2 regions of the Escherichia fergusonii ATCC 35469 genome follow, and region 2 is predicted to be linked to the other one. Evidence: predicted binding sites of a transcription regulator. Region 2 holds the regulator's gene; the other holds the start of a gene.
What was found. Region 2 encodes CRP, which controls carbon source genes, mostly activating them, when cyclic AMP is high. Its sites were predicted from a motif close to ATGTGANNNNNNTCACAT; they were not measured.

Region 1: udp (uridine phosphorylase) is a predicted target of CRP. The motif match lies at 1,513-1,530, and genes of this name have one in related genera.

The regions. Positions count from the first base shown of each region.
Region 1 covers NC_011740.1:3,742,154-3,745,577, reverse strand. The annotation lists gene EFER_RS18305 (GntR family transcriptional regulator) at 1-494, shown strand, start outside; gene EFER_RS18300 (dienelactone hydrolase family protein) at 581-1,393, opposite strand; gene udp (uridine phosphorylase) at 1,655-2,419, shown strand; gene EFER_RS18290 (tripartite tricarboxylate transporter permease) at 2,454-3,424, opposite strand, start outside.
Region 2 covers NC_011740.1:3,385,499-3,388,922, forward strand. The annotation lists gene EFER_RS16720 (phosphoribulokinase) at 1-845, shown strand, start outside; gene EFER_RS16725 (OsmC family protein) at 900-1,304, opposite strand; gene crp (cAMP-activated global transcriptional regulator CRP) at 1,609-2,241, shown strand; gene EFER_RS16735 (YccS/YhfK family putative transporter) at 2,292-3,424, shown strand, end outside.

The DNA.
Region 1 (3,424 bases), 360 kb from region 2:
TCAGCACACAGGAGATTGGTTTCTTCGAAAAAGATCTCCAGGATGCCGACTTATCCGTGCGGTACAAAGTACTGCAATTTAATGAATGTGCTTCTTCTGCGGAACTACAGGCGCATTTGAAAGCTGAACCGCAAGATAAAATATACCGCCTTATGCGTTTACGTCTTGTGCAGGACAAACCTTTAGCGCTTGAAATTCGCTATCTGAAAGGTGATATCGCGCGTAAATTGCAGCTGGAAGGTCTGGAGATGCTGCCATTACAGGTGCTTTTTGAACAACAACTTGGGGTAGTAATCCATACGATTCACAATCAGATCCGTGTGGCACTACCGGGGCAAGAAATCGCTCAGACACTGGAATGCAAACGAACGCGCCCGATGATGGTGCGCCAGCATACCTGCCTGACGGGTAATGATGCTCCTGTTCTCTGGGGCGAAACCTGGTACCGTGAGGAGTATGAATTTCAATACAGTACCTATCGTAAGCAGGAATAACCTGCCGTAATTAACGGCAGGCAGGCGTGCAAAACTTCTCACCGGATGCGGCGTAATAAGTTTCGTATAGGGCAATTCTGTACTTGTTATCTAACTGATCTGCCATACTGCTTAAACCACTCCAGCATTCGCTGCCAGCCATCTTTCGCCGACTCAGCATGATAACTGGGGCGATAATCGGCGTTGAATGCATGCCCGGCATCCGGGTAGACGATAATCTCTGCTTTCGCGTTTGCTGCCCGCAGCGCCTGACGCATGGTTTCCACGCTCTCTTGCGGAATGCTGTTATCCTGGCCGCCATATAAGCCGAGAACTGGCGCGTTAAGATCGGTTGCGATATCAACAGGCTGTTTCGGTGAATTTAGCGTCTTATCGCCCGTCAGCTTGCCGTACCATGCCACCGCCGCTTTCAGTTGCGGGTTATGCGCAGCATACAGCCAGGTGATGCGCCCACCCCAGCAAAATCCGGTGATCATTAAACGATGGACATCACCGCCGTTGCGTGACGCCCAACTGGCGACATGATCGAGATCGGCCAGCACCTGCGAGTCAGGCACCTTTGCTACCAGACCGCTAAGCAGCGTAGGGATATCGGCAAAATCATTCGGATCGCCTTCGCGGAAGTAAAGTTCAGGTGCGATAGCCAGATACCCCTCCAGCGCCAGACGGCGACAAATATCGCGGATATGTTCATGCACGCCAAAAATTTCCTGCACTACAATGACCACTGGTAGTAGGCCATCGCTCTGCTTTGGTCTGGCATGGTAAGCAGGCATGTTATCCCCTTGGGAAGGGATAGAGGTGATACCTGCTACAATCGCGTCATCCGGGGTCTGAACGATGGTCGAAGCGAGAGGTGATGCAGCAGGTGCAAATCCAGATTGTTGTGTTGTTGCCATGGTATTCTCCGTACCCTTATAAAAATGTTGCGCAATGTTAACTATAGTCAGCATGCAACAAATCACATTGCCTGAATCGGCTCATCTTTTATGCAGTCATGCAGAATGAAGAGTGATTTATGTGATTCACATCACTTTTGGTGGGTAAATTTATGCAACGCATTTACATCAAGGTGATGAGTGTCACGAAAAAATGTTAAACCCTTCGGTAAAGTGTCTTTTTGCTTCTTCTGACTAAACCGATTCACAGAGGAGTTGTTTATGTCCAAGTCTGATGTTTTTCATCTCGGCCTCACTAAAAACGATTTACAAGGGGCTACGCTGGCTATCGTTCCTGGCGACCCGGATCGCGTGGAAAAAATTGCAACGCTGATGGAAAAGCCAGTTAAGCTGGCATCTCACCGCGAATTCACCACCTGGCGTGCTGAGCTGGATGGTAAACCTGTCATTGTTTGTTCTACTGGTATCGGTGGTCCTTCCACTTCTATTGCTGTTGAAGAGCTGGCACAGCTGGGTATCCGTACTTTCCTGCGTATTGGTACTACGGGCGCAATTCAGCCGCATATCAATGTCGGCGATGTGCTGGTGACCACTGCGTCTGTTCGTCTGGATGGCGCGAGCCTGCACTTCGCTCCGCTGGAGTTCCCGGCTGTGGCTGATTTCGAATGTACGACCGCGCTGGTTGAAGCGGCGAAGTCAATTGGTGCAACCACTCACGTTGGCGTGACGGCTTCTTCCGACACCTTCTACCCAGGCCAGGAACGCTACGACACTTACTCTGGTCGTGTTGTGCGCCACTTTAAAGGTTCGATGGAAGAGTGGCAGGCGATGGGCGTAATGAACTATGAAATGGAATCTGCAACCCTGCTGACCATGTGTGCAAGCCAGGGCCTGCGTGCGGGTATGGTGGCGGGCGTTATCGTCAATCGTACCCAGCAAGAGATCCCGAATGCTGAGACGATGAAACAAACCGAAAGCCATGCGGTGAAAATCGTGGTGGAAGCGGCGCGTCGTCTGCTGAAATAAAAAAACGCTCCCCAACGTCGGGGAGCGATATCAGTTACTGACGCCGTAAGCGCATAATTTTGCGGATTATTGGCGTCAGTAGCGTAAAGGCTGCCAGAGTCAGCAATGCCAGGGTTATCGGTCGGGTATACAGGAAGTCGAGTGACCCCCCTGAAAGCGACAGCGCACGGCGAAAATTACTTTCCGCCATTGGCCCCATAATCAATGCCAGCACTACGGGTGACGCCGGATACCCCCCTTTTTGCATGAAATAGCCCACCACGCCTGCAATCAGCATAATGCCAACATCAAACAGGCTGTTGTTCAGCGCATAAGTCCCAACAACACAAAGCGCGAGGATCATCGGCGTGAGAATATTGCCGGGGATCTTCACCACGTTACCGATGACTTTCAAAGAGAGCAGTCCAAGAACTAGCAGCATGAAGTAACAAAAGATCATGCCGACAAACAGCGTATAAACCATATCGCCGTGGTCGGTAAACATCAGTGGGCCTGGCTGCATCCCTTGTAACGTTAACGCGCCCAGCATGATGGCAGTTACCGCATCGCCTGGGATCCCCAGCGTCAGCATAGGTAACAATGCGCCACCGGTGCAGCCATTCGCGCCTGCCTCACAGGAGGCCACCGCCTTAATCTCACCCTTACCAAAGTTTTCAGGCGTCTTACTGAAACGACGAGTTTCGTTATAGGCAACAAAAGCTGCAATATCTGCCCCCGCACCGGGGATCATGCCGATAAAAACCCCTAATCCTGATGAGCGCAAAATGGTTAATGCGATGCGGCGTAGTGTTTGCCAGGGCAGTAACAGACTGCCGATAGCCACCTTCGCCCCCTGACGAATTTGCTGGTTTTGCTCCATAGAGCGGAATGCTTCTGAAGCAGCAAATAAACCAATCATCACCGGGATAAATGGCACATTCATCAGCTCCACAAATCCACCTGTAAAGCGTGGAAAACCGCCCATTGGATCAAGGCCTATCGTTGCGATCAGTAATCCGCCAACCC
Region 2 (3,424 bases):
CGGTAACAGGATCCAGCGGCGCGGGGACCACCACCACCAGTCTCGCATTTCGTAAAATATTCGCGCAGTTAAATCTGCATGCAGCTGAGGTGGAAGGCGACAGTTTTCACCGTTACACGCGCCCGGAAATGGACATGGCGATCCGCAAGGCGCGTGATGCCGGGCGGCATATCAGCTACTTTGGCCCCGAAGCTAACGACTTCGGCCTGCTGGAACAAACCTTCATTGAATACGGTCAGAGCGGCAAAGGAAAATCACGCAAATATCTGCATACGTACGACGAAGCCGTACCATGGAATCAGGTGCCGGGGACATTCACCCCATGGCAACCTTTACCGGAACCCACTGATGTACTGTTTTATGAAGGGCTACACGGCGGCGTGGTCACACCACATCATAACGTTGCGCAGCATGTGGATTTACTGGTCGGCGTAGTGCCTATCGTTAACCTTGAGTGGATTCAAAAACTGATCCGCGACACCAGCGAGCGCGGGCACTCACGAGAAGCGGTGATGGACTCAGTAGTACGTTCAATGGAAGACTATATCAACTACATCACGCCGCAGTTTTCCCGCACCCATCTTAACTTCCAGCGCGTTCCCACTGTCGACACCTCAAACCCGTTCGCAGCAAAGGGCATTCCATCACTGGATGAAAGCTTTGTGGTGATCCATTTTCGTAATCTGGAAGGGATCGATTTCCCCTGGCTGCTGGCGATGTTGCAGGGCTCATTCATTTCCCACATCAATACATTAGTGGTGCCGGGCGGTAAAATGGGTCTGGCAATGGAGTTAATTATGCTGCCACTGGTGCAACGATTGATGGAAGGAAAGAAAATCGAGTAACTCTGCTAATATGCCGGATAAACAATTATCCGGCATCGTACTCCTGACATTAAATCACGCGGCAACCACTTCATACGAGTGAGTAATATTCACCGCTTTTTCCAGCATCAACGCCACTGAACAATATTTCTCGGCAGAGAGATCTACCGCACGCGCAACTGCTGCGTCTTTCAGGTCGCGACCGGTGACGATAAAATGCAGATTAATGTGCGTAAACAGGCGTGGTGCCTCTTCGCGGCGTTCAGAGGTCAATTTTACTTCACAATCGACAACATCCTGACGCCCCTTTTGCAGGATAGAAACCACATCAATGGCGCTACAACCACCCGCCGCCATCAACACCATTTCCATCGGACTTGGCGCTTTATCGCCAGAGTTGCCGTCCATTAAAATCTGGTGACCAGATGCGGATTCGCCCAAAAAAGTTAACCCTTCGACCCACTTCACTCGCGCTTGCATTTTTGCCACTCCACTGCATCAAATTTATTCACAGCGTACGCGTACTGACCAAATCGCGCAACAGAAGGCGACCTGAGTCAAGCTGAAGCGAGACACCAGGAGACACACGGCGAAAGCTATGCTAAAACAGTCAAGATGCTACAGTAATACATTGATGTACTGCATGTGTGTAACGGACTTCACATAACAGATGCAGTACGTATTTGACAGCCTCTTCCCAGATAGCGGGAAGCACATTTCGGCAATCCAGAGACAGCGGCGTTTTCTGGCTCTGGAGAAAGCTTATAACAGAGGATAACCGCGCATGGTGCTTGGCAAACCGCAAACAGACCCGACTCTCGAATGGTTCTTGTCTCATTGCCACATTCATAAGTACCCATCCAAGAGCACGCTTATTCACCAGGGTGAAAAAGCGGAAACGCTGTACTACATCGTTAAAGGCTCTGTGGCAGTGCTGATCAAAGATGAAGAGGGTAAAGAAATGATCCTCTCCTATCTGAATCAGGGTGATTTTATTGGCGAACTGGGCCTGTTTGAAGAGGGCCAGGAACGTAGCGCATGGGTACGTGCGAAAACCGCCTGTGAAGTGGCTGAAATTTCGTACAAAAAATTTCGCCAATTGATTCAGGTAAACCCGGACATTCTGATGCGTCTGTCTGCACAGATGGCGCGTCGTTTGCAAGTCACTTCAGAGAAAGTGGGCAACCTGGCGTTCCTCGACGTGACGGGCCGCATTGCACAGACTCTGCTGAACCTGGCAAAACAACCGGATGCCATGACTCACCCGGACGGTATGCAAATCAAAATTACCCGTCAGGAAATCGGTCAGATTGTCGGCTGTTCTCGTGAAACCGTGGGACGCATTCTGAAGATGCTGGAAGATCAGAACCTGATCTCCGCACACGGTAAAACCATCGTCGTTTACGGCACTCGTTAATCCCGTCGGAGTGGCGCGTTACTGAGTAGCGCGCCATTTTGTTTCCCCCGATGTGGCGCAGACTGATTTATCACCCCGATATCAACTATGCACTACGACAAACGCTAGTGCTATGTTTGCCCGTGGCCGTTGGGTTAATGCTTGGCGAATTACGATTCGGTCTGCTCTTCTCCCTCGTTCCTGCCTGTTGCAATATTGCGGGCCTTGATACGCCTCATAAACGTTTTTTCAAACGCTTAATCATTGGTGCGTCACTGTTTGCCACCTGTAGCTTGCTGACACAGCTGTTACTGGCAAAAGATGTTCCCCTGCCCTTTTTGCTGACCGGATTAACGCTGGTGCTTGGTGTCACTGCTGAGCTGGGGCCATTGCACGCAAAATTGCTTCCCGCATCGCTGCTCGCCGCCATTTTTACCCTCAGTCTGGCGGGATACATGCCAGTCTGGGAACCGTTGCTCATCTATGCGCTGGGCACTCTCTGGTACGGATTGTTTAACTGGTTTTGGTTCTGGATCTGGCGCGAACAACCGCTACGCGAGTCACTAAGTCTGCTGTACCGTGAACTGGCGGATTACTGCGAAGCCAAATACAGCCTGCTTACCCAGCACACCGATCCTGAAAAAGCATTGCCACCACTGCTGGTGCGCCAGCAAAAAGCGGTCGATTTAATTACTCAGTGCTATCAGCAAATGCATATGCTTTCCGCGCAAAATAATACTGACTACAAGCGGATGCTGCGTATTTTCCAGGAGGCGCTGGATTTACAGGAACATATTTCGGTCAGCTTGCATCAGCCGGAAGAGGTGCAAAAGCTGGTCGAGCGTAGCCATGCGGAAGAAGTTATCCGCTGGAATGCGCAAACTGTCGCCACTCGCCTGCGCGTGCTGGCTGATGACATTCTTTACCATCGCCTGCCGACGCGCTTTACGATGGAAAAACAAATTGGCGCACTGGAAAAAATCGCCCGCCAGCATCCGGATAATCCTGTTGGGCAATTCTGCTATTGGCACTTCAGCCGCATCGCTCGTGTACTACGCACCCAAAAACCGCTCTATGCCCGTGATTTACTGGCCGATAAACAGCGGCGAATGCCGTTACTGCCGGCACTGAAAAGTTATCTGTCACTAAAGTCTCCGGCGCTACGCAATGCCGGACGACTCAGTGTGATGTTAAGCGTTGCCAG